DNA from 3 places in the Phytomonospora sp. NPDC050363 genome. Region 3 is predicted to be linked to each of the others. Evidence: riboswitches for the same ligand, from Rfam matches in the RefSeq annotation. Region 3 holds a riboswitch; each other region holds the start of a gene.
What was found. A riboswitch is a leader RNA that binds a small molecule or an ion and turns the genes downstream of it on or off. The one in region 3 is predicted to bind cobalamin.
Positions count from the first base shown of each region.

Region 1: linked by a shared signal. The riboswitch ahead of AB0I28_RS35345 (ribonucleoside-diphosphate reductase subunit alpha) and the one ahead of AB0I28_RS08925 (peptidase) in region 3 are both predicted to bind cobalamin.
Region 2: linked by a shared signal. The riboswitch ahead of AB0I28_RS03480 (acyl-CoA thioesterase) and the one ahead of AB0I28_RS08925 (peptidase) in region 3 are both predicted to bind cobalamin.

Region 1 is NZ_JBFAKK010000018.1:124,307-134,193, reverse strand. Features, by position in the region: gene AB0I28_RS35355 (hypothetical protein) at 1-45, opposite strand, end outside; gene AB0I28_RS35350 (ribonucleotide-diphosphate reductase subunit beta) at 215-1,210, opposite strand; gene AB0I28_RS35345 (ribonucleoside-diphosphate reductase subunit alpha) at 1,275-3,626, opposite strand; cobalamin riboswitch at 3,760-3,902, opposite strand; gene AB0I28_RS35340 (MFS transporter) at 4,150-5,733, shown strand; gene AB0I28_RS35335 (ferritin-like domain-containing protein) at 5,883-6,323, opposite strand; gene AB0I28_RS35330 (hypothetical protein) at 6,320-6,778, opposite strand; gene rimP (ribosome maturation factor RimP) at 6,913-7,404, shown strand; gene nusA (transcription termination factor NusA) at 7,409-8,413, shown strand; gene AB0I28_RS35315 (YlxR family protein) at 8,459-8,863, shown strand; gene infB (translation initiation factor IF-2) at 8,971-9,887, shown strand, end outside.
Region 2 is NZ_JBFAKK010000001.1:787,811-797,697, reverse strand. Features, by position in the region: gene AB0I28_RS03490 (DEAD/DEAH box helicase) at 1-2,214, shown strand, start outside; gene AB0I28_RS03485 (thioredoxin domain-containing protein) at 2,272-3,165, opposite strand; gene AB0I28_RS03480 (acyl-CoA thioesterase) at 3,230-3,751, opposite strand; cobalamin riboswitch at 3,866-4,008, opposite strand; gene AB0I28_RS03475 (O-acetyl-ADP-ribose deacetylase) at 4,062-4,574, shown strand; gene AB0I28_RS03470 (GTP-binding protein) at 4,563-5,804, opposite strand; gene rpmG (50S ribosomal protein L33) at 5,876-6,040, shown strand; gene AB0I28_RS03460 (SRPBCC domain-containing protein) at 6,164-6,598, shown strand; gene AB0I28_RS03455 (metalloregulator ArsR/SmtB family transcription factor) at 6,585-6,941, shown strand; gene AB0I28_RS03450 (VOC family protein) at 6,938-7,321, shown strand; gene AB0I28_RS03445 (GNAT family N-acetyltransferase) at 7,332-8,360, opposite strand; gene AB0I28_RS03440 (hypothetical protein) at 8,826-9,188, shown strand; gene AB0I28_RS03435 (hypothetical protein) at 9,232-9,887, shown strand, end outside.
Region 3 is NZ_JBFAKK010000003.1:173,193-183,079, forward strand. Features, by position in the region: gene AB0I28_RS08890 (hypothetical protein) at 1-553, shown strand, start outside; gene AB0I28_RS08895 (type 1 glutamine amidotransferase domain-containing protein) at 555-1,103, opposite strand; gene AB0I28_RS08900 (ECF transporter S component) at 1,170-1,994, opposite strand; gene AB0I28_RS08905 (ATP-binding cassette domain-containing protein) at 1,991-3,607, opposite strand; gene AB0I28_RS08910 (CbiQ family ECF transporter T component) at 3,604-4,734, opposite strand; gene AB0I28_RS08915 (hypothetical protein) at 4,731-5,651, opposite strand; gene AB0I28_RS08920 (cell wall anchor protein) at 5,648-7,057, opposite strand; cobalamin riboswitch at 7,208-7,345, opposite strand; cobalamin riboswitch at 7,427-7,584, shown strand; gene AB0I28_RS08925 (peptidase) at 7,687-8,712, shown strand; gene AB0I28_RS08930 (hypothetical protein) at 8,726-9,202, shown strand; gene AB0I28_RS08935 (enoyl-CoA hydratase/isomerase family protein) at 9,255-9,887, opposite strand, start outside.

The DNA of each region.
Region 1 (9,887 bases), on a different contig from region 3:
GAGCACAGTCCGGCGGTTCTGTGTCTTCTTCCCGAGGGTCTCCATAAGCCGACGGTATGCCCGCGCGACGGCGTCCACAGTGTCCCGAAAACGCTTCGCGAGGCTGTGACCTGCGCCGACATCGATGGGACTGTCAGGACCTCGACAGCCGTCTTGACGCGGAATTGACGCGGCGGCCCGCGCGCGGGTCGCGCGCGGGCCGCCGGAGCGTTTCCTAGAAGTCCTCGTCGAGGCTGACCTGACCCGACACGGCGACCTGGTAGGCCGAGACGCGCCGCTCGAAGAAGTTCGTCAGCTCCTGCACGTCCTGCAGCGCCATGAAGTCGAAGGGATTGGCCGACCCGAACCGTGCCGGCATCCCCAGGCGCGCCAGCCGCTGGTCGGCGACGTACTCGAGGTAGTGGCGCATGTCGGCGGTGTTCATCCCCGAAAGGCCCTCACCGCACACGTCGGCGGCGAAGTTCGCCTCGCAGTCCACGGCCTCCTCCAGCATCCTCGTGACCTGCGCGGTCAGCTCCTCGTCGAAGAGGGCCGGCTCCTCGCGGCGCACGGTGTCGATGACGCTGAACGCGAAGTTCATGTGCATCGACTCGTCGCGAAAGACCCAGTTCGTGCCCGTCGCCAGACCGTCGAGCAGCCCACGCGAGCGCAGCCAGTACACGTAGGCGAAGGCGCCGTAGAAGAACAGGCCCTCGATGCACGCCGCGAAGCAGATCAGGTTGAGCAGGAACGAGCGCCGGTCGGCGGCCGTGCTCAGCTGGTCGAGACTGTCGATCGAGTCGATCCAGCGGAAGCAGAAGTCGCCCTTCTCCTTGATCGACGGGATGTGCTCGATCGCCGAGAACGCCTGCACCCGGTCCTCGTGGTCGGGCAGGTAGGTGTCCAGCAGCGTCAGATAGAACTGGACGTGCACGGCCTCCTCGAACAGCTGCCGCGACAGGTACAGCCGCGCCTCGGGGGCGTTGACGTGCTTGTACAGGTTCAAGACCAGGTTGTTGGCCACGATCGTGTCGCCCGTGGCGAAGAAGGCCACGAGCCGTTTGACCAGGTGGTACTCGCCCGGAGTCAGCTTGGCGAGGTCGGAGACGTCGGCGGCGAGGTCCACCTCCTCGACCGTCCACGTGTTGCGGATCGCCGCCCGGTACTGCTCGTAGAAGTCCGGGTAGCGCATCGGGCGCAGGGTCAGGTCCATGCCCGGGTCGAGCAGCATCTGCTGGTTTCGCTGGTGGGGGACGGTCACCGGTGTTCCTCTCTGACGTCGTCGTGGTGGGATGTCACTGGCACGCCTCGCAGACCTCGGGGTTCTCCAGGGAGCAGGCGACGGCCTCGTCGGCGGTGAACCGCGGCAGCTCCACGATCGACGCCGGACGCTCGGCGGCCACCGTGGTCTGCTGGATCCGCGTCGCCGGACGGGAACGCAGGTAGTACGTGGTCTTGAGGCCCTCGCGCCACGCGTAGGCGTACATCGACGACAGCTTCCCGATCGTCGGGGCGGCCATGAACAGGTTGAGCGACTGGCTCTGGTCGATGAACGGCGTGCGCGCCGCGGCCAGGTCGATCAGTGCCTTCTGCGGCAGCTCCCACGCCGTGCGGTACAGCGATTTCAGCTCGGCGGGCAGCCAGTCGAAGTCCTGTACCGAGCCCTCCGACCCCAGCAGCGCCCCGCGCGTGGCGTCGTTCCAGCGCCCGAGCCGCTTGAGCTCGGCGATCAGGTACGGGTTGACCTGGAGGAACTCGCCCGACAGCGTCTCGCGCTTGAACACGTTGGACACCACCGGCTCGATGCACTCGGCGCTGCCCGCGATCGCCGCGATCGTCGCCGTCGGGGCGATCGCGATGAGCAGCGAGTTGCGCAGTCCGGTGCGGGAGACCTTGGCGCGCAGAGCATCCCACCGCTCCGGCTGGGCGATCACGGCCTGCGGGAAGTGGTCGACGTGCAGGACGCCGTCGGCGGCCCGGGTGTCCGGGTACGACGGGTGGCGGCCGAGGCGCTCGGCCAGCTCGGCCGAGGTCTCGTAGGCGGTGAGCGCTATCTCCTCGGCGATCCGCGTCGACAGCTCCTTGGCCGACGGCGAGTCGAAGGGCAGCCGCAGCTTGAAGAAGACGTCGGCCAGCCCCATCACGCCCAGGCCCACCGGACGCCACTTCCGGTTGCTCGCGCCCGCCGGGTCGGTCGGGTAGTAGCTGCGGTCGATGGTCCGGTCGAGGAACCTCACCGCCGTGCGGACCGTGCGCGCCAGCGCCGCGAAGTCCACGCCATCGGCCGCGACGTGCTCCGACAGGTTGATCGAACCCAGGTTGCACACTGCCGTGGTGTCGTTGTCGGTGACCTCCAGGATCTCGGTGCACAGGTTCGACAGGTGGATCACGTTGTTCTCGCGCGCGGTCTGGTTGCTCGCGCGGTTGGCGGCGTCCTTGAAGGTCATCCAGCCGTTGCCGGTCTGCGCCAGCGTCCGCATCATCCGCGCGTACAGGGTCCGCGCCGGGACCGTCCGCCTCGCCAGCCCGGCCGCCTCGGCCTCGGCGTAGGCGGCGTCGAAGCGCTCACCCCACAGGTCGGTGAGCAGCGGGACGTCTTTCGGGTCGAACAGCGACCAGGGCGCGTCGGCCTCGACCCGGCGCATGAACTCGTCGGGGACCCACACGGCCAGGTTGAGGTTGTGCGTGCGCTGCGCCTCGTCACCGGTGTTGTCCTTGAGTTCGAGGAACTCGTCGATGTCGGCGTGCCACGGCTCCAGGTAGACACAGGCCGCGCCCTTGCGGCGGCCGCCCTGGTTGACCGCGGCGACGGAGGAGTCGAGCGTCCGCAGCCACGGGACGATGCCGTTGCTGTTGCCGTTGGTGCCCTTGATGAGCGAGCCGCGCGAGCGGACGCGGGTCCAGGAGACGCCGATGCCGCCGGCGAACTTCGAAAGGCGCGCGATGTCGGTGTAGCGGCCGTAGATGGCCTCCAGCTCGTCACGCGGGGAGTCGAGGAGGAAGCAGGACGACAACTGGGGGTGGGCCGTGCCGGAGTTGAACAAGGTCGGCGAGCTCGGCAGGTAGGCGAGACGGCTGGTCAATCCGTAGAGTTCGGCCGCCTCCTCCACCGTCGAGGACAGGCCGGCGGCCACACGAAGCAGGAACCACTGCGGGGTCTCGATGACCTTGCGGGTCGTGGGATGGCGCAGGAGATAGCGGTCGTAGACGGTGCGGAGCCCAAAATAGCCGAAGCGGTCGTCGGCGGCGTCGTCCACAAGGGAGTTCAGTGCGGCGGTGTTCGCCGCCGCGAAGGCCGCCAGTTCGGTGTTGTGCAGGCCCAGGCGGTGTCCCTCGGCGACCGAATCGCCGAAGGAGCGCAGCCCGCCGCCGGCCACCTCGTCGTGGATCACGTGCGCCAGCAGCCGCGCGGCCAGCCGCGAGTACTGCGGGTCGGTGCCGATCAGGGCCGCCGCGGCCCGGACGGCGAGTTCGAGGTCCTCGGCCTCGGTCGAACCGGGCGCCCGGCCGGTCTCGACGGCGCGGACGACTCGCGCCGGTTCGGTGTCGGGCAGTCCCTCGGCCGCCACGAAGATGCGGGTGTGGAGGGCCGGTGCCGCTTCGGCGGTTCCGGCGTCCCCGGTGAAGCTCACGGTGGTGATTGCCATGACGAGACGGCCTCCTCGCGTACGTCGATCCGATCGCTCTCCGGTGGACGCGGACGAGGCGGACGACGCACGCCGGGACGGGCGCACGCGTTCGCTGCGGTCCTGTCCACGAGACCGGGGAGCGGCACGCGCCGTCGGCGCGCGCGCCAGCGGCAGGTCTCCGGACTCGCGGCGGGGCCGCTCACCGTTGCGGGACAGTCCCGGACTCTCACCGGGTTCCCTGTTGCCTCACGGGAAGCAGGTGGCTTCCCGTGAACCGTTGGCGTGGAACAGACTACATGTTGGGGTAGTGGGAAATGTGGACCCCAAGATGTTCGGGCGTGGCGCATGTGAGGTAGGGCGCCAAGGGGTTCCAGGAGGCCCGCTTCGGTGCCGCGCGGGAGGGCTGGTGGGGCCGGGGACGGGGTGTGCACAGAGGACGGTGGCGCACCCGCGCCGAGAATTTCTCCGCGCCGGATGTCGAGAAGTGATCACCCGCCCCGACAGATCGGTGACACCCGTCCCGCATTCGGAAAGGACGCTCATGAACGACTCGATCCCGGCGAGGGCCGGCCGGCGCGAATGGATCGCGCTGGCGGTGCTCGCCCTGCCGACGCTGCTGGTCTCCATCGACGTGTACGTGCTGCTCCTCGCCCTGCCTCACATGACGGCCGACCTCGGCGCCGACGGCGTCGAGCAGCTGTGGATCACCGACGTCTACGGTTTCATGCTCGCCGGATTCCTGATCACCATGGGCACGCTCGGCGACCGGATCGGCCGGCGGCGGCTCCTGCTGATCGGGGCCGCGGCCTTCGGCGCCGCCTCCGTCGTGGCGGCCTACTCGGTCAGTCCGGCGATGCTGATCGGTGCCCGCGCCGTGCTGGGCGTGGCCGGCGCCGTTCTCGCGCCGTCGACCATGTCGCTGATCCGCACCCTGTTCCGCGACGCCCGCCAGATGGGGCTGGCGATCGGGATCTGGGGCCTGTGCTTCTCGGCCGGCGCGGTGATCGGGCCGCTGGTGGGCGGCGCGATGCTCACCCGGTTCTGGTGGGGCTCGGTCTTCCTGCTCGGCGTGCCGGCGATGGCGCTGCTGCTCGTGCTCGGCCCCATCCTGCTGCCCGAGTTCCGCGCGCCCGGAGGCGGGAAACTCGACCTGGTCAGCGTCGCGCTGTCCCTCGCGGCGGTCCTGCCGGCCGTCTACGGGCTCAAGGAACTGGCGCACAACGGCGGGAGCCTGCCCCCCATGGCCGCGCTGGTCGTCGGGGTGCTGTTCGCGGTCCTGTTCGCCCGCAGGCAGCGGCGCCTGGAGCACCCGCTGCTCGACCTGCGGCTGTTCGCGAACCGTTCGTTCAGTACCGCGCTGGGCGGCACGCTGTCGGCGACGCTGCTGATGGGCGCGCTCATGCTGTTCATCACGCAGGACCTGCAATTGGTCGAAGGGCTCTCGCCGTTCGAGGCGGGCATGTGGATGATGCCGGCCGTGATCGCCAACGCCATCTCGTTCATCGTGTCGCCGCTGCTCGCCAGGCGGTTTCGGCCGGCCTACCTGATCGGCGCCGGTCTGGCGGTCTCGGTGACCGGGCTGGTCATGCTGACGCGGACCGACACCACGTCCGGGCCGCTCGTGCTCGCGGCCGGGTTCACGCTGATCTTCCTGGGCTCCGGGCCGCTCGTGACGCTGGGCGTCCAGCTGATCATGGCCGCCACGCCGCCGGAGAAGGCGGGCTCGGCCGCCGCCCTGAACGAGACCGGCGGGCAGTTCGGTTTCGCGTTCGGGCTCGCCGCGCTCGGCAGCATCGCGGCGGCGGTCTACACCGCGCGGTTCACGCCGCCGGACGGAGTGACCGAGGCGGCGGCGGAGCAGGCGAGCGAGAGCCTCGCCGACGCCGTGGTGGTGGCCGGGGAACTGCCGGCCGGGTTGGGGGAGGCGCTGCTGGCGCCGGCACGGGAGGCGTTCGTGAGCGGACTGCACCTGGTGGCGGGGATCAGCGCGGTGATCCTGGCGGTGGTCGCCGTGGCCATCGTGCGGTTGCTGCGGGATGTGCCGCCGACCGGCGCGGGGGCAGGCGCCGACTCCGCGGTGCGCGCGAAGGGAGAGGCGGAGACGGTGTCCGGGCAGCCGGGCTGATCGAGATGGAGCCTCGTGGATATGTCACAGGCTGCGCGTAATGTGAATTCTGGGGCCCCTTTGGGTGTGCTGGGGGAGTGCGCGTTTCGTTCGAGCGCGCGCTCCTTCGGTGTGCCCGGACGGCCTCCGCCCCGCCCGACCCACGCCCCTCAGGCCCCCGGGAAGGTCGCCGCCGCCTTCTGCTCACCCCGCCACCGTCGCCACACCGCCGCCCGCGTCGCCGCGTTCGACAGCCCGTCGACGGCGTGCCGGCGGTCATCGCCCGCTGTCGCCGATACGACCGTCCGCCAGGTCGCGGCGGTCGCGTCCTCCAGCTTGGTCAACAGCGCGACGGCCTCGCCTTCGTTCGTCAGCGGATCGACGACGGTGTAGGCCGCCTCCGGCGGCGGGGGCAGCTGCCCGAGCCCCGCCATGTACTCCGTCAGCCGGTCGCGCAGGTCGCGGTGGGTGTTCTCCGCATCGGCGGCGATGTCCAGGGCGGCCTTGTCGCCGAGCTCCACACCGGCCCTTCCGTAGGCGTAGATCAGCGCGTACTCGGCGGCCAGACCGGCCGCGAGGCCGTCGGCGGGCGCGGGCGTGGGTTCGTTCATCCGAGGAGCTCCCAGTGTGCGGCGCGGCACGCCGCGATCGAGGCGAGCAGCCGGGCGGCCTGGGGTTCGTCGCTGGCCACGCACTGCTCGACGGCTTCCTTGCGGGCCGCCGACTCGGCCTTCCGCAGCGACTTCATCGTGTCGGGTTCAGCTGGTGCCGCCCCGGTGATTCGCGAGGCGCCGGGTCCGATGTGCAGCGCCAGCTCGGCGGCGTGCGCCTCGTGGTCGGCGCGCAGCGTGGTCAGTAGCTCGACACGGTCCACCCCGCCGGCGGCGAGAGTCGCGTCATAGCGGGCTAGGAGGGTGCGCGCGGTCAGCAGCGCGCCGTCGAGACCGTGCTCGACGACATGCGCCTCACCAGGCGCGCAGGCCGTCGAAACGGCCGACAGGACGGCGAGGCCGCCGAGAAGGACGACACGCCGGGACGTGCCACGGCGTCGCGGGGAATCAGGCACCCACCCAGTTTTCCAGACGACCCGTCGATCGCGCGGCACCGTGACGTGGGTGACGAGCCGGGGCAAGTTAGGCTGCTTCAACAAATGAGACGTTCCCGCCGCGCGCGGGCTCTTAGCGGGCTGGAGGTGTGGCAATGGGGGATCCGACGACGGATCGGCTCGAGGCGATCATCGCGCCGGTCGTGGCCGAGGCCGGATACGACCTCGAAGAGCTCAAGGTGTCCAAGGCCGGCCGCCGCAGCCTGGTCAGGCTGCTGGTCGACCGCCAGGGCGGCGTCAACCTCGACGCCGTCGCCGAAGTGTCGCGACTGGTGTCGAAGGCGCTCGACGAGGCCGAGGAGACCGGCGGCCCGTTCGCCACCGGCGCCTACACCCTGGAGGTCAGCTCGCCCGGGGTCGACCGGCCGCTGACGCTGCCGAGGCACTGGCGCCGCAACGTCGGCCGCCTCATCTCGGTCCGCATCGGCGACCAGACCGTCACGGGCCGGGTCAAAGAGGCCGACGACCGGGGTGTCAGCCTCGAAGTCGCCGGTGAGACCAGCACTGTGACGTACGGTGAGCTCGGCGCCGGCCGGATTCAACTGGAATTCTCCCGGTCCGACGCGGCCGAGGACGAGAAGGAGTAACGCAGTGCATATCGACCTCGCCGCCCTCAGGTCGCTGGAGCGGGAACGGGACATCTCCTTTGAGACGATCCTCGGGGCGATCGAGACCGCGTTGCTGACCGCATACCGCCACACCGAGGGTGCCCAGTCCCACGCGCGCGTCGAGATCGACCGCAAGAACGGCACCGCCACCGTCATCGCCCAGGAGTTCTCCGAGGGCTCGCTCGTCCGCGAGTGGGACGACACGCCCCACGACTTCGGGCGCATCGCCGCGATGACGGCCAAGCAGGTGATCCTCCAGCGTCTGCGGGAGGCCACCGACGAGATGAACTTCGGCGAGTACGCCGGCAAGGACGGCGACCTCGTCACCGGCGTGATCCAGGCCCACGAGGCGCGCGCCGAGAAGGGCATCGTCGTCGTCGACCTCGGCAAGATCGAGGCGCTGCTGCCCCCGACCGAGCAGGTCCCCGGCGAGTCCTACGACCACGGCAAGCGCATCCGCTGCGTTGTCGTGCACGTCTCGCGCGGTTTCCGCGGCCCGCAGATCACCCTGTCGCGCTCGCACCCGAACCTGGTCCGGCGGCTGTTCGCGATGGAGGTCCCCGAGATCGCCGACGGCTCGGTCGACATCGCGGCCGTCGCGCGCGAGGCCGGCCACCGCACGAAGATCGCGGTGCGCTCCACCGTCGACGGCCTCAACGCCAAGGGCGCCTGCATCGGGCCGATGGGCCAGCGCGTCCGCTCGGTCATGAGCGAACTCGACGGCGAGAAGATCGACATCATCGACTGGGCCGCCGACCCGGCGGACTTCGTCGGCAACGCGCTCTCGCCCGCCAAGGCGCTGCGCGTGGAGATCCTCGACGAGGCCACCCGCACCGCGCGCGTGATCGTTCCCGACTTCCAGCTCTCCCTGGCCATCGGCCGCGAGGGGCAGAACGCCCGCCTCGCCGCCCGCCTCACCGGATGGCGCATCGACATCCGTCCTGACGTGCCGCCCGACGGGCAGGGTGACGACTCCGCCGCCGTGTGAGACCCGTCTCACGCCCCCGCTGAATCGGGAAGACCGGGATCGCCCATGTGGTTGAGGCCCGTGCACCGTGCGGGGGCGAGTCCCGCTTACTCGTTAGGAACGGTAGACTTTCCTGTGGTCCGACGCGCACCGGTCATCCGCACTTGTGTGGGTTGCCGTCGACGCGTGCGGTCCACTGAGTTGCTGCGGGTAATCGCGGTCGGACACACCACCGGTCTCCGGTTGGTCGTCGACCCCGCTCGCAGACTGCCGGGACGGGGAGCGCACGTGCATCCCGACCCAGCCTGCCTCGCACTGGCCGACCGCCGCCGCGCCTTCGGGCGCGCGCTTCGTCTGACCGGTGTCGTGGACACCGCCGCACTGGCGGAGTACATCGAGCAGGCCCACGCGGCGACTCCGGCCACCGAAGACGAACGCGAACCGCGGCCGTCCTCAACGACCAAAGGTTAGGTAGACCGACATGAGCACACGATGAAGTCGCTGAAATGACCAGGCTTCAAGTGCACAAGTGAGGTCGCGCGGGCCGACGCCCGCACGACCTCGAGATGAGGAGTGCAGTGGCAGGCAAGGCCCGCGTACACGAGCTCGCCAAAGAGCTCGGCGTGTCCAGCAAGGATGTCCTCAACAAGCTCAAAGATCTTGGTGAGTTCGTCAAAGCCGCGTCGAGCACGGTAGAGGCTCCAGTCGCGCGACGGCTGCGTGAGGTTTACGCATCCGATCAGAGTCAGGCCGCTCCGGCGCCGGAGGCTTCCGCCCCGGCCGCGGCGGCACCGACCAAGGCGGCGCCCGGTGGCGCCGTCAAACCAGGACCTCGTCCGGGGCCGAAGGCCCCCTCGAAGACGACCAAGTCCGAAGGCGAGAGCACCGAGACCGCCAAACCCGCCGCCGAGCAGGTGGCCGAGAAGGTCGAGGCGGCGGCGACGCCCACCCCGGCTCCGGCCCGCAAGCCCGGCCCGGCGGGACCGCGTCCCGGTCCCCGTCCGGCCCCGCCGGCCAAGCCGGCGAGCGCCCACGACATCGAGGTCGCCGCGGCGGAAGCCCGCGCGGCCAAGTTGAAGCAGGAGCAGGAGGCCGCGGTCAAGGCCGCGACCGAGGCCGCGAAGCGTAAGAAGGACGAGGGCGGCGACAAGCCTCCCGCGCGTCCGGCGACGTCCGGCGGTCCCGCACCGGCTCGTGCCCCGGGTCCCCGTCCCGGTCCCCGCAACCCCTTCGGGGTCGGCGGCCAGTCGGCTCCCGCTCCGCGTCCAGGTCCGGCCGGCGCCAAGCCCGCCGCTCCCGGTGGCGGCGGTGGCGAGCGTCCCGGCGGCCCGCGTCCCAGCCCGTCCAACATGCCCCCGCGGCCGAGCCCGTCGATGATGCCCTCATCGCGTCCCGGCCCCAGCGGTGGCGGTCGCGGTGGCCCTGGTGGCGGCCGTGGTCGTGGCGGTCCCGGCGGTGCCGGAACCGGTGCTCCGGGTCGTGGCGGCCCGGGTGG
Region 2 (9,887 bases), on a different contig from region 3:
CTGGCCAACTCCACGCTGTTCTCCGCGCGCTTCCGCGAATGCGCCGCGCGCTCACTGTTGATGCCCCGCCGCGACCCCCGCCGCCGCCAGCCCCTGTGGCAGCAGCGGCAGCGGGCCGCGCAGCTGTTCGGCGTCGCCCGCGAGTTCGAGGACTTCCCGGTCACCGCCGAGGCCGCCCGCGAGTGCGTCGAGGACTTCTTCGACCTGCCCGCCCTCACCGGTCTCATGCGCGACCTGGCCGGCCGCACGACCCGCCTCGTGGACGTGGAGACCAAGCGGCCGTCGCCCTTCGCACGGTCCCTGCTGTTCGCCTACGTCGCGGGCAACCTCTACTCCGAGGACACCCCCGTCGCCGAACGCCGCGCCAACGCCCTCGCGGTCGACTCGACCCTGCTCGCCGAACTCCTCGGCGAGGTCAAGCACACCGAACTGCTCGACCCGGCCGTCGTCGCCGAAGCCTCCGGGTGGCTCCAGTGGACCGGCGCCGAACGGCTCCGCGACGCCGAGGACGTCGTCGAACTGCTGCGCGTCGTCGGCGACCTGTCCGCCGAGGAGATCGCCGCCAGAGGCGCCGATCCGGAATGGCTCGCCGAACTCGCCGACGCCGGGCGGGTCGTCGCCGTGCCCGTCGCCGGGGACATGCGCTGGATCGTCGCCGAGGACGCCGGGCGGTACGCGCAGGCCCTTGAGGTCGCCTTCACCGACGTCCCCGAAGCCTTCCTGGCCCCCATCGCCGCCCCCTGGGGCGACCTCGTCTCGCGCTACGCGCGCACGAACACGCCCTTCACGACCGCGGCCTGCGCCACGCGTTTCGGTGTCCCCGAGGAGAAGGCCGAGCCGGTGCTGCGCGGGCTCGCGGCGGCCGGTGCCCTCGCGCACGGCTCCTTCACCGAGGACGAGCCGCAGTGGTGCGATGTGGAAGTGCTGCGGCTCCTCAAGCGCCGCAGCCTCGCGGCACTGCGGGCCGAGATCGCGCCGGTCCCACCGAACGCCTACGCCCGTTTCCTGCCCGGCTGGCAGGGCGTCGGAGCCGATGCGATGGGAGTGGACGCGGTGGCGGCGGCCGTCGAGCAGTTGCAGGGCGTCGCGGTGCCCGCCTCGGCGCTGGAACGCCTCATCCTGCCCGCCCGGGTCGGTGACTACACGCCGGTCTTCCTCGACGAGCTGACGTCGTCCGGTGAACTGCTGTGGGCGGGATCCGCCTCGATCTCGGCCAATGACGGCTGGGTCACCCTCGCCTACGCCGACTCCGCCGAACTGTTGCTGCCCGAACCGAACCCGGAGGCGGTGTCGAGCGATCTGCACGAGGCCGTGCTGGACGCGCTCGGCCAGGCCAGGTTCTTCCGCGACCTCTCCGAGACCGTGGACGCCGAGGACGACGCCACCCTCGTCTCGGTGCTGTGGGACCTGGTGTGGTCGGGATGGATCACCAACGACTCCCTGGCACCGTTGCGCACGCTGCTGTCGGGCGCGGGTGCGCACAAGTCCCGGCCGAGCCCGCCGCGTTCGAGACGCGTGCGACCGGGTTTCCCACTGGCCCGCCGGACCGGCCGCGTTCCCAGGACGTCTCCGCCGACGGCGACCGGTCGCTGGCAACGGCTTCCCGAACGCGACACCGACCCGACCCGGCGTCTGCACGCACGGGCGGCCGCCTCGCTGGACCGGCACGGCGTCCTCGTCCGGGAGACGACCGTCGGCCTCTATCCGGTGCTCTCGGCCATGGAGGACAGGGGCGCGGTCCGGCGCGGCTACTTCGTGGCGGGCCTCGGCGCGGCGCAGTTCGCCGAGCCGGGCGCCGTCGACCGCCTGCGCGCGTGTGCGCTTCCCGGCGGGGACGAGATCGTCGTGCTCGCCGCGACCGACCCGGCGAACCCCTTCGGGGCGGGCCTGTCCTGGCCGGACGCGCGGGAGACCGTCGCCGACGGCAGCGGAGGGCACCGGCCCGGTCGCCGCGCGGGAGCGCTGGTGGTCCTGGCCGGCGGCGAACTCGCGCTCTATGTCGAACGCGGCGGCCGCACAATGCTGTCGTACACGGAGGACGAGCGCGTGCTCGGCGCGGCGGCCGTGGCGCTGGTGGACACCGTCCGCCGCGGTGGGCTCGGATCCCTCGCGGTCGAGCGCGGGGACGGCGAACCCGTCGCGGGGACGGTGCTCGGCGCGGCCCTGGCCGCCGCGGGCTTCCGGGAGACACCGCGCGGCCTGCGGCTGGGTTAGGGGCGAGTCGGTGGGTCACCGAGGGCTGCGGCTCCCACGGGACCCACCGGTCAAGCCCTAGGCGGCGGCTTCGAGGGCCGTGACGAAGTTGGTCATGTCGGCGACCGGCGAGCCGCCGATCGTGGCGGTGGGAACCGCGCCGACGCCGGACTCGGTGGTGCCGGTCTCGACCCAGTCGGCGTACTTCGTCGTGCGCACGCAGTCCGCGAACGGGTCCGCGAGGCCGATGGGGGTTCCGCCCTGGACCAGTTCCTCGTCGGAGAGGCCGGGGCCGCCCTCGACGGGCCGGCTGGTGAACAGGAAGTCGGCGTAGGCCTCGAACTCACCCTGGTCGGCAGCGCACACCGACGCCGACGCGGCCCTCGTCGAGTACTCGTCGGTGGACATGGAGTCCAGGAAGTTCAGCGGGTGGTAGACGACCGTGATCCGGTTCGCCGCGGTGAACTCTCGCAGTGTCTTACCCGCGTTGGCGTGGAACTCCCCGCAAGGCGGGCACTGGAAGTCCAGCCAGATCTCGACCTTGACGGGACCCTCGCCGACGACGACGCCGTGTCCTTCCACCGCCGCTGTGGGCGCGCCTCCCCCACCGCTGCGCTCGTCGGCGCCGCCCGACCACAGTGCGACGCCGCCGATGATGAGGGCGGCGACCAGGACGACCGCTCCGACGACCGCCCCGACGATCAGGCCGGTCCGCTTCGGTGCGGCCGGAGGCAGCCCGGGGCCTGCGGGCCAGCCCGGCTGTCCGGGGAAACCCTGCTGGGGCCCGGGTGGGTAGCCCGGCTGGGGCTGGTATCCGGGCGGGGGCGGCTGTGCGGGCCAGCCGCCGGCCTGCGGCTGGCCTTGCGCGGGAGGCTGCTGGCCCCATTGCGGCCCGGGCTGTCCCTGCGGCGGGGGCTCCTGCCCGTACTGCGGATAGGGCTGTCCCTGCTGCTGCCATTGGGGATCGGTCATGGCGGGATCTTAGTTGCCCCGGGCGAACCGCCACGACCCCACCGTCCGGGGCGGACCGGTCCCCTCAAGCCTCGGCTGCGTCGCGAAGGGCGGAGCGCAGGGCGAGCCGGTGCGTGCGACGGATCTCGGCCTCCCGCGAGCGGCGGACGTCGGCGTCCGAGCCGATCACGAGCGGCGGGACCGGGCGAGGGCTTCCCGTGTCGTCGACGGCGACCATCACCAGGTGGGCGGTGGCCACGGTGGTGGCGGGCACCGACTCGTCCCAGCGGTCGGCGGTGACCTTGACCGCCACCTCCATGGAGCTGCGCCCGGTCCAGGTGATCTGGGCGTCGACGTGCACGACGTCCCCGACCCGCACGGCCACCAGGAAGGCCGTCTCGTCCATGGAGGCGGTGACGGCGGGTCCCTCGCTGTGCCGTGCGGCGACGACGCCGGCGACGGAGTCGATGAGCTTGAGGATCACCCCGCCGTGCACGGTTCCCATGAGGTTGGTGTCCTGCGGGCCCATGATGCTCGACATGGTGACCCGGGAGGCCGAGGGCGGACGCGCGGTCCCCGCGGCATCCGGCCGGTCCAATGTGGTCATGCTCGTTCCTTCCCTCGCGAACGGACGCCGACCGTCGAACGAGGGCGGGACAGGGCACGAGGGGTTCGCGCTCCCGTTCGGCCCACCCGCGAGACCGGCGGTCACCGCGCACGCGGTCGCGCGCGGGGCGCGGGCAGGTATCGGGCTCACGGCGCAATGCGCGTTGACCGTTGCGGGGCAGCCCCGGACTTCCACCGGGTTCCCTCTCGGCGCCGGGACCGGGCGGTCGCCGGCGCACCAGCGCCATGATCAGGTTAGTCGCGCGGGGCCGTGGGAGCATGGTGCCGTCCATCACGGTGAGGAGGCAATCGTGCGCGTGGAACTCGTACAGGGCGATATCACCGCGGAGAAGACCGACGCGATCGTCAATGCGGCCAACTCCTCCCTGCTCGGCGGCGGAGGAGTCGACGGCGCCATCCACCGCGCCGGAGGCCCCGCGATCCTCGCCGAGTGCGAAAAACTGCGGCGGTCGCGGTACGGCAAGGGCCTGCCGACCGGCGAGGCCGTCGCCACGACGGCGGGCCGACTACCCGCCCGCTGGGTGATCCACACCGTCGGCCCCCACTACTGGCCCGACGAGGACCAGACCCACCTCCTGCGGTCCTGCTACGTGCGCGGCCTCGCCGTCGCCGACGAGCTGGGCGCGCGCACGATCGCCTTTCCGCTCATCTCGGCGGGGATCTTCGGCTGGCCGCCCGACGACGCGATCCGGGTGGCCCTCGACGCGATGGACACCACGCCCACCTCCGTCGAGAGTGCCCGGCTCGTCCTGTTCGACGAGGAGACCTTCGAACTCGCCGGGGACGTCCGCTCACGGATGTGACGGGAAGCAGCCGGCGAAGGGGTCGCTCCAAGCCCTGCGCGCATCCTCGCCCTCCGCGAGTTCCAGGTCGGTCAGCAGGCAGTCCTCTAGTCGCACCCGCAGCTCGTCGACGTCGAAACCCTCGCCGATGAAGGCCAGCGAGTTTCCCCGGTCGCCGTAGTAGGGGTCCCAGTCGAGCGCGGCGGCGACACGGCGGACGGCGCTGTGCGCTTCCCGGGATTCCACCGGGACCGCGTCGAGCCACGGTCCCAGAGAAGCCATGGCGATGCCGCCGCCGGCGGCTTCGAAGGCGACGACGGTGTCGGGCTGCGTGGCCAGCCAGAGGTGTCCGCGTGCACGGAGGGCCGAGTAAGCGATCTCATCCAGGCGCGCGTGCAGCCGCTCGGGGTGGAAGGGCCTGCGGGCGGCGAAGAGCATCGAGATGACCCCGCAGTCCTCGAAGGGTGCGTGCACGCCCAGGGTGAGCCCGGCGAGCGCGCGGGCCGGGCCCGGCGGGCGTCGCGGGTCGTGGCGGCCGGTGCGCAGGATCGCGGCGGCCAGGCCGTGGTCGTCGGAGGGTTCGGGGTGGGCGGCCCAGGGTGCGAGCCTGCGGGCCAGCACACCGAGGCGGGCGGTTTCGTAGGCGCCGCCGGCGGCTTCGCCGTGAAGGAGGACGGTGTCGGCGTACTCGATCTGGCGGACGACGACCTCGGCGACGCCGCGTGTGTCCTCGACGGGGGTGCGGCGGCGGCGGGCGATGTCGTCGACGCTGCTGAGGTCGCCTCGGAGGCTGAGAGCGTCGAGGACAGTGGTGCAGGAGTCGACCCGGATGACCTCGGCCGCCGGGGTGCCGTCGACGTGGAGGTGGGCGCAGGCTTCGGCGACGGATTGGGGTTCGACGGTCTCCGGGAGCTCGACGAGCAGTGGCCTGCCGGGGTGGTCACGGGCCAGGCGCATCAGGACCGGCACGAGGTCCTCGCGGATGGCGCAGGTGCCGCAGCCGTGGGTGAGGCGGGTCTCCCCTTCTTCGAGGATGCCGGAGGAGTCGCGGATCCGGCGGCGGACGACACCGTCGGCGAGTGCGGTGAGGTCGTGGCCGACGAGGAGCAGTTCGGGTTCGGCGTTCAGGAGGCGGTCGGCGACGGCGGTGGTGGCGTGGGCGTGGAAGCCGGCGAGGACGGTGACGGGGGTGCGTGTCACGGGGGTGGGGGTCGTCGGCCGGGGCGGGGCGGCGGGTCCGGTGGTGGTCATGCGAGCCTCCTGGGAATAAGCAGGTATTGATAATGATTATCATTATGCATAGCTTTTCAAGGAGGGTGACCATGGCTTCTGGTGACATTCGCGCGATCGTGAAGCTCCGCAGCACCGCGGGGACGGGCTACACCTACGTGACACGCAAGAATCGCCGCAACGACCCTGACCGGCTCGTCCTGCGCAAGTTCGACCCGCGCCTCGGCGGGCACGCCGAGTTCCGCGAGGAGCGTTAACGCGCGAACGGGGGCGCCGCTTCCCGGCGGCGCCCCCGCGAAAGGACGCGACACTTGCGGATCAACATCGCAACCTGTAGGTTGCCATAGATGGCAACTGAAAGGTTGCGAAGGAGGGTGGAGATGGTCTCGGATTCCATCGAACGCGTGGTCGTGCTGCGGCATCCCGTCGAGCGCGTATGGGCGGCACTGACCACGGCGGAGGGACTCTCGCGGTGGTTCGGCTCGGTCGCCGAGATCGACCTGCGCCCCGGCGGGCGGGCGTTCTTCCGCTGGGACGAACTGGACGAGGAGTCCGTCGCCACGATCGAGGTCGTCGCGCCACCGCACCGCTTCTCGTTCTGGTGGCGCGTCGAAGGCCTCCCGGAGGCGGACGCCCCGCGAACACTCGTGGAGTTCACGCTGGAGCCGGTGCCCGAAGGCACCAGGCTGCACCTCGTGGAGAGCGGATTCACGCGGGCCGCCGAGGACGTCGCCCGATCCGCCCACGCGGCGAACAGTCAGGGCTGGAACGAGGAGCTGGCCGACCTGGAGAGCTACCTCGATGCGGCCGTCTGACGCGGAGGAACGGGCCGTCGCGGTGTTCACGGCCCTCACCGACCCGACACGGCGGGCTCTGCTGGACGAACTCGCCCGCGCGGGTCCCGCGACCGTCACCGAACTGGCACAGCGGCTGCCGATAAGCCGCCAAGCGGTCGCCAAGCACCTGGGCCAGCTCACCGAGGCGGGACTGATCCGCCCGGGCGAACCGGTCGGCCGCCGCCACCCCTACCGGCTCGACCCGACCGCCGTCCGCGCGGCCCAGGCATGGCTCGCACGACTCGCCAACCGCTGGGACGACCGCCTTTCGGCACTGGAACACGCACTCGAAACCACCTACGAAGGAGACACGGCACCATGAGCAAGTCCGCGTTCACCGCCGGCCTGAACATCGCCATGAAGATCCCCAAGGCCCAGTACGAGGCCACCGTCGCCTTCTACCGCGACACCTTGGGATTCGACGTCGCGGAGGAGGACGTCTCCTACGCGCCGACCGTTTCGAGGACCCACTCGGTGCGGTTCGGGCCGAACACGCTCTGGCTGGACTGCGTCGACAACTACAGCAACCCGGACCTGTGGCTTCAGCTTCACACCGACGACCTGGACGTCGCGACGCGTGAGCTGGCCGCCGTCGGCATCCATCCGTGTGATGAGGTGGAACCCTTCGAGAACTACGACTCCCGGACCCACTGGATCAAGAACCCCGCGGGAGTCGTGCACCTGCTCGCGGAGTCGAGCTGACACGTCTCCCTCAATCTCTCAGCCCGGCCGGCGTCACCAGCCCGCGCACCTCGATCCCACGGGCTTCGAGGTCGGCGCGGACCTCCGGACGCAGACTGTCGACCAGGTAGGAGACGCCGGCGAGCGTCGCACCGGTCTGCGCCACCAGGTCGGCGACTCCGCGCACGGTCGAGCCCGACTCCGACCAGTCGTCGACCAGCAGCACCCGCGCGCCGTCGGCGAGTGCTGCGCGGTGGGCGTGCAGTTCGTCGGCCCCGGCTTGGACGGTGACGCGCTCGTGAGGGCCTTGGAAGAAGAACCTTCGGTCCCGGCAGACCGGCGCGAAGGGGACCTCCAATTCGCGGGCGGCGAGGGGGCCGAAGAGCATGCCGCCGGGGTCGGGGCCGAGGACGAGGTCGACGGCGCCGAGGAAGGGTCGCGACAGGCCGCGGACGACGTCGACGGTCGCGCGGGGATCGGCGAGCAGCGGCCACAGGTCGGTCTCGCCGCCGCGCCAGGTGAGGAGTCTGCTGAGGGCGACGGCGGCGGCGTTGCCCGGTTCGCCGTAGGGGTCGTCGACGCCGTCCAGCCGCAGCTCCAGGACGAGTTCGTCGTCAATGGCGTGGCCGTCGTGGTCGTTGCGCGGGATCGTCGGCTTGATCTTGCGGGCGGCCGACACCGCTCCGGTGCGGACGCCGACGAGGTGAAGGCCGTTGCGCTGGTAGAAGCGCAAGGCGCTGGAGTTGTTGTTGGTGGTGACCAGCCACAGGCGGCGCAGGCCGAGCGCGAGGGCATGGTCGCGGGCGGCGGTGATCATGCCGGTACCGGCTCCCCCGGCGCGGCTGTTCACGCTGAGCACTTCGAGGGCGTCGCCGTCGACCCGGTAGACCAGGGCCCCGACGATCTCGTCGCCGATCAGGGCCACCAGCGCCGGCTGCCCGGTGAGGTCGACGCCGTTGCCGCCGAGCACGACGAAGGGGCGGCCCCAGGAGGCGGTGAGGATGGCGTCGACGGCCGGACGGTCCGCCTCGGTCGCCACGCGAATGATCGTCTCTGCCATCCACGGACCATAGCGGTGCCGCGCGGACGCATCTGCGACGATCTCTTGATGAGCGAGCGGTGGACGACGGTCGAGGAGATCGACGCGGCCCTGAACCGGTTCGAATCGGCGATCCCGGGCTGGGAGCGGCCGGCGGCGTACGGGATCGGCTGGTACGCCGAGGGCTCCTTCGACTTCGCGAGGGTCGCCGCCGGGATGTCGCATCTGCCCGGCGTGGTGCTGGCGACGGTGTGCGGGCATGTGGCCGGGTCGGGTTCGTACCCGCTGGACGGCGCCGCGCTCGACCGGGCGATCGCGCTGCTGGCGCCCGCCGAGGCGTGCACGGCGCTCGACCACCCGAACCTGGCGACCTGGCGTTCGCTGCGCGGCGGGCTCGGCGAGGGCGACACGGTGACCGCGGTGTTCGCCGGCTCCTTCGAACCCGAGACGACCGACCCGCTCGTCACCGCGCTGGTCGCCGAGGCGATGGCCGGCCGCGCCGAGAACCCCGACGGCACGACGACGCTCTGGCGTCCGGCGGGTGCGGCCGAGCTGCGCCTGGTCGAGGAGTCCGGCTGGCGCCGGTGGCCGCCGCGACTGCCGGAGCAGCCGATCTTCTACCCCGTCCTCAACGAGGCGTACGCGGTCCGGATCGCGCGGGAGTGGAACGTGCCCGAGGGCGGTTCGGGTTTCGTGACCCGCTTCCATGTCGACACCGCCTACCTGCGGCGCTTTCCCACTCGCAGGGCGGGCGGCGAGGGCGTCGACGAGCTGTGGGTTCCGGCCGAGCGGCTCGACGAGTTCAACGACCACATCGCCGGCCGCATCGAGGTCGTCGCGAAGTTCTGACCGCGGGCCAACGGCCGCGCGCCCCGACCGCTACGGTCCCGTTATGGACGCCGCGGTACGCCGATCCCCTCTGCCCGCCCCGCTCACGCCCCTGCTGGTCGCGGTGGCCGCCGCCGTGCTGGCCGCCGGGCAGGTCGCGCTCGCCGAACTGTGCGGACTGTCCGAACTGGGCGGAGAGTTCCAGGCCGGCGCCGAACGCACCGAGAGCGTCAACGTCACGCTCCTCACCTGGTTCTGCGCTTTATCGGCTCCGACCGCGACGCTGCTGGCCTACCGCTCGCAGTGGCTCGTGCGGGTCGTCAGCGCCCTGTTCGCGGCGGCGGCGACGACGGCCGCGCTGCCGGTCGCGCAGTCCTACGCCGGCGACGTGCTGGCCTCCGAGATCCCCGGCGCGGTCGGCACCGGCGCCGTGCTCGGGGCGTTCGCCGCGCTCCTGACGGTCGCGCTCACCGCACTCGGCCTCGGCGTCGCCCTGCACGCCGGCCTGCTGTGGGTGCTGGCGTTCCTCGCCAGTCTCGCCTCGGTCCTCGGGTTCACCTGGGGCACGCCGACCTTCTTCGCCGGCTACGTCCTCGACGGGCTCGCCGACGACCTGGGAATCGGTCTTCCCTTGTCGGGAAGGACCTTCGGGTACTTCCCGAGCCGCTCCCAGGTGACGATTGTGGCCCTGCTGGTCTTCGCCGCCGTCGTCGCGGCCTT
Region 3 (9,887 bases):
CCCGGCCGACGACGAAGCCCGCCGGGCACTGTTCGCCGAGGCTGAGGAGACACTCCTGGCCGACGGCTGGACCATCGACCGCCGCCCTGGTGGTGAGGGCGTCAACGCCGACCACGCCCTGGTCGCCCACAAGGACACCGCCGAGGTCGAGGTGCGCGCTGACTTCACACTGTCCGTCGACATTTACTCGCGGCCCCACCCGACCCCGGCCGCGCCCGTCATCGCCGGGGCGCTGGCCGGAGGCGCACTCGCACTGGCGTGGCTGGTGTGGCGCAGGCGCTTCGCCGCTCGCCACGGCGTGCCCGCGGGCAGGGCAGGGGTCGTCGGCGCGGTCATGCTCATCCCGAGCTCATGCGCCGTCTACTTCGCCGCCGCCGACAGCGGATGGTGGGGCGACGGCGCCCCCGACCTGTGGGAGGGCGCGCGCTTCTACATCCCCGGCATGCCCTTCGGCCTGCTCATGAACGTCGCCTTCGTGCTGTTCATCGTCGACGCCGTCCTGCTGGTCACCCGTGCCCGCCGATCGCGGCGCGACAACGTGCTCGCCGCCTGAGCTAGGCGAGGGCCTTGCCGATGGCCTCGACGAAGTCCCCGAGGTCGTCGGGCGTGCGCGAGGTGATCAGGGTCCAGCCGCCCGTGTCGTCGCTGACGGCGGCCTGGTCGATCCACTGCCCGCCCGCGTTGCGCAGGTCGGACCGCAGCGACGGGTAGGAGGTGAGCGTCTTGCCCTCGACGACCCCGGCCTCGATCAGGATCCATGGCCCGTGGCAGATCGCCGCGACGGGACGCCCGCTCGACGCGAAAGTGCTGACGAGCGCCACGGCGTCGTTGTCCTGGCGCAGCGCGTCGGCGTTGAGCGTGCCACCGGGGATGAGCAGCAGGTCGTAGGCCGATCCGTCCGCCTCTCCGACGGTGAGCGTCGGCTCGACCTTCTCGCCGGGGTCCTTGTCGCCCACGAGCGTCTGTACGTCCTCGGACTCGACCGCCGCCACGTCCACGGTCGCGCCCGCCTCGCGCAGCTTCTTCGCCGGCACGAGCAGTTCGTCCTGCTCGACCCCGTAGTTGGTCACGATCGCGAGCACGCGCTTGTCCTGCAAGTCCATGGTGATTCCCCTCCTGTTGGCCCTCCGGGTCGCCTACCCGGCGCCGGGAAGGGTCAAACACCCAGGTCAGGGTCCCTTCTGTAGCGGGATGGCCGGCTCGAACCGCACCGGCGCCCCGAACGCGGCCCGCCGCGAGGCGCGTCGGAGCACGGCGAGGACGGCCGGGCCCGCCAGGAGGATCGCGACGAGGTTGGTGATGGCGCGGCCGGTGTCCCAGCCGAAGCTCGACGTGGTGAGGGTGAAGACGAAGAAGGTGTGCAGGTTCTCCCAGGGGGTGGCGGCCGGATCGAAGCCGAGGCCGGTGCCGATCGCGGTGAAGGGCCAAAACCACATGTTCATGATGAAGCCGAAGGCGTAGGCGGCCACGACCCCGTAGGCGGCGAGCATCGCGATCTCGGCCTTGCCGGTGACGCGCTTGGGCAGCAGTCCGGCGCCCAGCCCGATCCAGGCCGAGGACACCATCTGGAACGGCAGCCACGGCCCGACCCCGGCGGTCAGCAGCGCCGAGGCGAACAGCGAGGTCGCGCCCATCGCGAAGCCGAAGCCGGGCCCGAAGACGCGGCCGGCGAGCACGAGCAGGAAGAAGACGGTCTCGATGCCGGCGGTGCCCGCGCCCAGGGGCCGCAGCCCGGCGTTGACCGCCGAGAGGACGCCCAGGAGCGCGAGGACCTTCGGGTCGATGCCGCCGGAGGACATCTCGGCGAGCACGACGGCGAGGATCACCGGCATCGCGATGAGGAAGGTCAGGGGCGCGTCGGAGGAGTGCGCCATGGCCTCCGGCTGGGGCGGGGCGAACAGGGGCCAGAAGAACATCGACAGCCCGGCGAGGCTCGCCACGGTCAGCACGAAGCCGGTGCGCAGGTTGATGCCGATGATCGACACGCGGTTCACGCGGGTGCCTCCTGTCCGCTCAGGGCGCCGGCGATCTGTTCGACGGTGAGCCAGGGGAGTGGGGCGAGGACCTTGGCGACCTGCGGCGCGAAGGCGGGTGAGGACACCACGACCTCGGCGGTGGGCCCGTCGGCGACGATCTCGCCCTCGGCCATGACGATCACGCGGTCGGCGGCTCCGGCGACGAACTCGACGTCGTGGGTGGCCACGACGACCGCGCGCCCGGCGGCGGCCTGCGCGCGGACGGTCTCGGTGAAGCGCTGTTTGGCGTGGTAGTCGAGGCCGCGCGTCGGCTCGTCGAGGAGGACCACGCCAGGCGCCGAGGACAGCTGCACGGCCAGGACGAGTGCGAGTTTCTGCCCCTCGGAGAGGTCCCTGGGGTGCCGGTCGCCGGGGATGCCCGGCGCGAGCGTGTCGAGCAGGGCGCGGCAGGTTCCGGGCGCGACCGCCGACTCGGTGTCGCCCTGGCGGCATTCGGCCTCGACGGTGTCGAGGTAGATGAGGTCGGCGGCGGTCTGGGGAACGAGCCCGACGAGGGCGCGCGCGGCCTTCGCCGAGGCCTTGCCCGGGTCGGTGCCGGCGACGTCGACGCTCCCCGACCGGCGCGGCCCGGAGCCTTGCAGCGCCCACAGCAGCGAGGACTTGCCCGACCCGTTGCGGCCCATGAGGGCGACGACCTCACCGGCGCGCAGGTCGAGGTCGACGGCCCGCACGGCCATGATCTGCCCGTAGGCGACCGAGACGCGCTCGGCCGTCAGCCGTGACTCGCCGGCGACGGCGGGAAGCGGTGCGGGTTCGCGGTCGGTGAGCCGTTCGCGCAGCCCGGCGGCCCGGCGGCGGGCGTCGCGCACCGACAGCGGCGGCGGCTCCCACCCGGCGAGGCGCCCGAGGCGCACGACCGGCGGGGCGATGTCGCTGCCGGCGATCAGCGCCGCCGGTTCGCCGTGGCGGACGCGGCCGTCGCCGTCGAGGTGGACGAGCCGGTCGGCGTACTGGAGGACCCGCTCGACACGGTGCTCGGCGACCAGGACGGTCGTGCCGAGGTCGTGGACGAGGCGGATGATCGCGGCCAGGACGTCCTCGGCGGCGGTCGGGTCGAGCGCGGAGGTCGGCTCGTCGAGGACGAGGACCTTCGGGTGCGAGGTGAGTACCGAGCCGATCGCGACCCGCTGCTGCTGGCCCCCGGACAGCGTGCGCAGCGCGCGGCGGCGCAGTTCGGCGATGCCGAGCAGGTCGAGGGTCTCCTCGACGCGCTTGCGCATCACCTCCGGGGCCATGCCCAGTTGCTCCATGCCGTAGGCGAGCTCGTCTTCGACGGTGTCGGTGACGAACCCGGCGAGGGGATCCTGCCCGACGACGCCGACGAGTTCGGCGAACTCCTGCGGCGGGTGGTCGGCGGTGGATTGCCCGTCGACGGTGACGCGGCCCAGGAGCGTTCCGCCGGTGAAGCGCGGCACGAGGCCGTTGACGGCGCCGAGCAGCGTGGACTTGCCCGCGCCGGTGCGGCCGGTGACCAGGCACAGTTCCCCTTCGGGGATGTGCAGGTCGACCTCGGCGAGCACGGGCCGTTGGGCGTCGGTGTGGAAGAAGGTCACGTTCTCGAAGCGGATCACGCGGGCACCTCGCGGGCGGTGGGTTCGGCGATGCCCTGCGTGAGGTCGGGCGGCGGCGCGAGCCACGCCGGGAGCACGCCGACCAGGATCGCCGCGGCCGGCAGCAGGCCGACCTCGGGCCAGGTCAGGGGGTTGAGGGAGGGATAGAGGTTCGCCGGGTCGACACGGGTCGTGAGGTACATCAGCGCACCGGTGGCCAGGCCGGAGGCGGCGACGGTGAACTCGCCGGGCCGCCAGCGGTCGGGGCGGTAGCGGCTGCGCCGGACGCGTTTGCCGCCGATGACGAAACCGGTGGTGGCCACGGCCAGGCCCGCCAGGAGCATGGGTGCTCTCATATATGGCGGGGTCGAGGCGTCCATGACCCCGTACAGGCCGGCGCACACCCCCAGCAGGCCGGTGACGACCAGTGACCCGGTGAGCAGGCGCGTCCCTCGCGGCACCCGCCCGGTGCGCCCGTAGCCGTGCGAGGCCATGGCGGCGGCCAGCGCGAGCGAGCGGTTGAGCGCGTCTTCGAGGACGGGTATGAGGATCCCGCGCAGCGCACGCAGGCCCTTCTGCCCGCCGGCTCGCAGGCGGCGGGCCCGCCGTACGCGTATGACGCTCTCGACGAGCTGCGGCGCCACCGTCAGCGCGACCACGACGGCCGTGCCGATCTCGTACAGGGCACCGGGCAGGGCTTTGAGCATGCGTTTGGGGTTGGCGAGGGCGTTGGCGGCGCCGACGCACACGACCATCGTCGCCAGCCGCAGTCCGTCGTAGAAGCCGCCGAGGACCTGTTCGACGGCGACCGCGCCGAACAGCCGGATGCCCGCCGCCCACTCCGGCAGCGGGATCTCGGGCAGCGTGAACAGGATGATGTCGCCCTGCCCGCCGCCGAAGACGATCCGGAAGACCACCCGCATCGTCACGATGAACCCGGCCAGGTACAGGTACATCCGGAAGGCCAGCGCCCAGGGCGCGTCACCGCGTCGGCGCACGACGACGTAGCCGCACACCGTGAGGATCATGACCAGCAGGATCGGATTGGTGGTGCGGCTGGCCGCGGTGGCGAGCCCGAGCGACCACAGCCACCACGCACCGGGGTGAACGGTGCGCGGCAGCGGTGGCCACAGTCCGGCGAGGCTCAACTCTCTTGGCCGCGTCGGGCGTGTTTGCGGCGCCAGGCGACCGCTCCGCCGCCGACGGCGAGCAGCGCGACCACGGCGATACCGGCCAGGGTGCTGCCGGGGATGCCGCGGCTGGTCGCGTTCGACGCGTTCTGCATGCCGTCCTCGCCGACCCCGGTCCAGCCGGGCGCCTCGGTGGGCAGCACGGCCGTGCCCGGGGAGGACTCGACGGGCGCGGACGGGCCGGTGCTCGCGGAGGGAGCGCCCGACTCGCCGGGCTTCTTCGGGGCGCCGGGCTCGTCGTCGCCGGGTTTCGCCGGATCACCGCCGCCGGGGGAGCCCGACCCGTTCGAGCCGGAGCCGTCGTCACCGCCGTCGTTCCCGTCGTCACCGCCACCGTCGTTTCCGCCGGTGGGCGGCGGCGCGGGCCGCACCGGGGCGATGCGCGGCGCCGGGTTGCTCGTCGCCGACTTGTTCTTGGAGAACGACCAGCCCTCGAAGCTGCCCTGCGGCGGCTTGCGGTTCATCACGCCCCACTGGCTGTAGGTCCAGTTCCCGCCGTTGGGCGAGTGCCAGTAGCTCCAGTAGGCGGTGGCGGGGGGAGTGTCGATGCACGGTTCGTCGGCCGCTCCCGGCTTGCCCTCGATCCGGCAGACGAAGGCCTCGCCCCAGCGGTTGGTGCCGGTGATCTGGATCCCGGCGTTCTTCAGCGCCGCGTGCCCGGTCGCCTGATCGCCGGGGGCGCAGCGGATGATCGTGGTCCCGCCGAGCTCCTGGAAGTCGATGACCACCGTGACGCCGGTGGCGTCGGGGCAGTGGCCGGGCGTGCCTTTCGACCCGTCGACCGCCGAGGCCGGCGATGCCGCGACCGCCGTGCTCAGCCCGGCGAGCAGCGCCACGGCGGCGAGCGCGTGGAGGATGCGTCGGGGGGTGCTCATGATGTTTGCGCCCCCTTGCGCTTGCGGGCGGCGAGGAACAGCACCGCGCCGCCTGCCAGCAGGATCAGCGCGGCACCGCCGAACATGAGCAGGCTCGAACCGGTCAGCGGGAGCTTGCCGTTGCCGCCGGGGCCTGGGGGGACGCCGACCGTCGTCGTGGTGGCCGGAGTGGTGACCGGCGCCGAGGAGGCCGGGTCCGTGGGGGTCGGCGTGGCGGTCGCCGTCGGCGAGGAGCTCGTGGGGTCCGTCGGGCTCGGCGAGTCGGAGCCGCCGGGGTTCGGGTCGGTCTTGCCGATCTCGCCCAGCGGGACCTGCGCGAGCACCAGCAGCGCCTGCGGGGTGGCCCGGCGCCAGGTGTCGCGCTGGAGCGGGTCGAGGCCGTTGGCCTTCGCGTCGGCGAGCAGCTCGTCGTTGTAGGCGATCGTGCCGACGTCCTCGCTCGCCGCACCGGCGTCGGCGGCGGTGATCTGGCGCGCGGCGACCCACGCGGCGGCCCGGTCGGCCTCCGCCTGGTGCCCGGTGGCGGCCAGGGCCTGTCCGGCCAGGCCGGTGGAGTTGGCGTTGGACGCCTCGGTGGGACCCGAGCCGCCGAACTCGCCGTCGGCGCGCTGGATCTCCTTGAGCCAGTCGCCGCCCTTCTTCGCGGCCGCGGCGGCGCCCTCGGCACCGTCCCCGGCGGCGGCGAGGAGCGCCTGCACGGCCATGCCGGTGGAGTCGGGGTCGAGGACCGGGTTCTCCTGCGCGTCGCAGTCGCCGTTGACGGTCGTGCCGCCGAAGGCGTAGGGGTACAGGCGGAAACCGCCCTCGGAGCACTGCTGGTCGATGAGGAAGTCGACGGCGCTCTGCGGCACGTCGCCCGAGCCGGCCAGCCCGAGGATCGCCAGGGACTGGTCGAAGGTGTTGCTGGAGTCGCTGCCGTCGGTGACCTTGTTCTTGACCCGGCCCTCCTCGGGGCCCTTGTCGGCACCGGCGACGAGGTCCAGGACCTCCTGGCGCATGTCGTAGTCGCCGAAGGCCTCCGGGTCGGCGTCCGAGATCGTGGCGGCGTACAGGACCTTCGCGGCCGCGCCGGCGATGCGCTGGCCCTTGGTGTCCCACAGGTCGAGGGAGAAGTACTCCCAGGCGCGCTCTTCGAGGGCGGCGGTGATCTTGTCGGCGGTGGCCTTCTCGACACCGGTGGCCTTCAGGGCGATGAGGGTGTCGATCGTCAGCCCCCAGTCCGTGGTGCCCCAGCCGGTGGGGATGTGGCCCTCCGCGGTGATCTCGCCGGCCTGCCAGGTCGCGGCGTCGCGGGCGGCGGCGGTGTCGGCCAGGGCGGAGGGGGACATGGCCACGGCGGCGGCCACGAGTACCGAGGCTCCCGCTCCGAGGATGGCCAGGGTTCGGCCGGATGGTCTGCCGGGCATCGGGGGCACCTTTCAACGCGCGAGGGGCGGTCGGCGTCGGGGACCCGGAAGGGCGGTGGAACGAAAGAACCCCTGGCGCATCCGTGACGAATGCCGCAGGGGCCCGAAAGACTCGGCTACCGGGCTCCACACCGCAGACCATGACAGTGAGAAGCAGTGCACGCGTACGGCAGGTGTTCCGACTTGCGGCTCTCGCCGCTCACGGTTGCAGGTCAGCGCCGGATTCGCACCGGCTTCCCCTTGTCGCACACGCGATTCGATTGTGTCGCCGGCTCATCACCGGCGACCGGAGTCTACTGCCGGCGACCGCCCGTGCGCCAGCTCGCCAGAGCGATACGGCACACATTCGGGCCGTGCCCTCAGGCCCGTCTTGACACTCCCCGTGCGGCTGTCCATACTGCCTGCTGCAACTCCAATGAGGACGGTAGCGGGGGAAGTCCGGTCGAAATCCGGCGCTGACCCGCAACGGTGGGCCGCGGTCGCAACCGCGGCGAGCCCGAATACCCGCCCGTCCTGCTTCGCCCATTTCCCGTCGTGGTCCGCGGGACGGCGACCGGATGCTCAGGCGCCCCCAATGCCCGTGACGACCGGTGCGCGGTCCCGCATACCGGAAAGGCGTAACCACGCCCATGTCACACCGCCTCTTGCCGCGCGCCGCCCTCATCGGCGGACTCGCGCTCGCGGTCCTCGCCGCCACGCCCGTCGCGGCATCGCCCCCCACAGTCGACCGCGGTGAGGCCGCCGCCGGCTGGCTCGCCCGCCAGATGGTCGACGGCGAACGCTTCGAGACCGTCTTCGACGGCGTCGCCTACCCCGACCAGGGACTCACCCTCGACGCCGTGTTCGCCTTCGCGGCGACCGGGACGGCCGACGACCACGCCGACCGCGCCCTCGACTGGCTCGCCGAACCCGGCGTCACCGGCGGCTACGTCGGCGAGGGCACCGAGTCCTACGCCGGCGCCACCGCGAAGCTCTCGCTGGCCGTCCAGGTCCGCGGCGGCGACCCCAGCACCTTCGCCGGCCTCGACCTCGAAGCCCGCCTGCGCGCCCTGGAGACGGCCACCGGCCGCTTCTCCGACGCCTCGGCCTGGGGCGACTACAGCAACGCCTTCAGCCAGTCGCTGGCGATCCTGACGCTCGACCGCACCACGACCGGGGCGCCCTCGACGGCGGTCGGCTTCCTCGCCGGCAGCCGCTGCGCCGACGGCGGCTACCCGCTGCTGTTCGGAGAGTCGACCTGCACGAGCAGCGTCGACGCCACCGCCTACGCCGTCCAGGCGCTCCTCGCCGTCGGCCGCTGGCCGGACGCCGGCGCCGGACTGCGCTGGCTGGCGAGCGTCCAGTCGCCCAACGGATCCTTCAGCGACCTCGGCGTCGAGAACGCCAACAGCACCGGCCTGGCCGCCCAGGCCCTGCTCGCCGGCGGACGCCTCGGCGCGGCGATCAAGGCCCGCCAGTTCGTCAAGACCCTCCAGATCGACTGCACCGGAACCATCGCCACCCGCGGCGCGATCAACCTCAAGGCCGGGCCCTTCGACCCGTCGACCGCCAATCGCGCCACCGCCCAAGCCGTCCTCGGCCTCGGCACGACCAGCCTCGCCGACCTCGACGCCGACGGCTCGGCCACCGGCGACCCCCTCCTGTACTGCCACTAGAAGGAGCACCGACATGACCCTGTCCACCCTCACCCGCCGCGCGGTGCTCCTGCTCGCCGCCGCGCTCGCCTCGGTCGCGCTCATCGCCGCCGACCCGACCGCGCGCCCCGCGCACGCCGCCGCCTGCGCCGGGACCACCGGCGTCACCGTCGTCGTCGACTTCACCGCGTTCGGCGGAAGCGTCGACACCCGTTGCGCGCTCGGCGATCCCGCCACCGGACTGGAAGCCCTCGAAGACGCCGGGTTCGTCATCACCGGCACCCAGCGCTGGGGCAAGGCCTTCATCTGCCGCGTCGACGGACTGCCGCTCCCGGCCGCCGAGGCGTGCGTGAACACGCCCCCCGCCTCGGCCTACTGGTCGTACTGGCACGCCGCCCCGGGCGGCACCTGGAGCTACAGCACGAGCGGCGCGACCTCCTACAACCCCGCGCCGGGCTCGGTCGAAGGCTGGGCCTTCGGTTCCGGCGGTCAGCCGACGGTCGCCCCTTAGCGACGACGGTTCCCGAGTGAGACGGCCCCGGCGGGAGCATCCCGCCGGGGTCTCACGCCAGCCCGAGCTCGCGGTCCCTCGGCGCGAAGCAGGACGCGACGAACGCGGGGTCGGCCATCGGTGGACTCCAGCGCGGATCGCGGTCCTTGTCGATGATCTGCGCGCGGATGCCCTCGGCGAGGTCATGGGTGTGCAGCAGCGCCGAGGACAGGCGGAACTCCTGGTCGAGCGCGGCCTCAAGGCTCGGCAACGCCGCCGCCGAGCGCACCGACCGCAGCGTCACCGCCAGCGAGGTCGGCGACTTGCCCTCGATCTCCTTGGCCGCCGCCCGCGCCGCCGGGTCGGGGTGGGCGCGCAGCCGGTCGAGGATTTCATCGACCTCCTCGGCGGCGTAGCACTCGTCGATCCAGCCGCGCGCCTGCGCGAGCTCGCCCGGCGGGGGAGGGGTGCCGAAGGCGGGCACCCGGCCGTCGGTCAGCGCGGCGGCGAGCTCCGGGAAACGCGCCGTCGGCATGTAGTGGTCGGCCAGTCCGGCGTAGATCGCGTCCCCGGCCCCGATCGAGCCGCCGGTCAGCGCCAGGTGCAGACCCGTGAGGCCGGGCGCGGCGGCGAGGAGCCGGCTGCCGCCGACGTCGGGATGCAGGCCGATGCCGACCTCCGGCATCGCCAGCCGCGAACGCTCGCT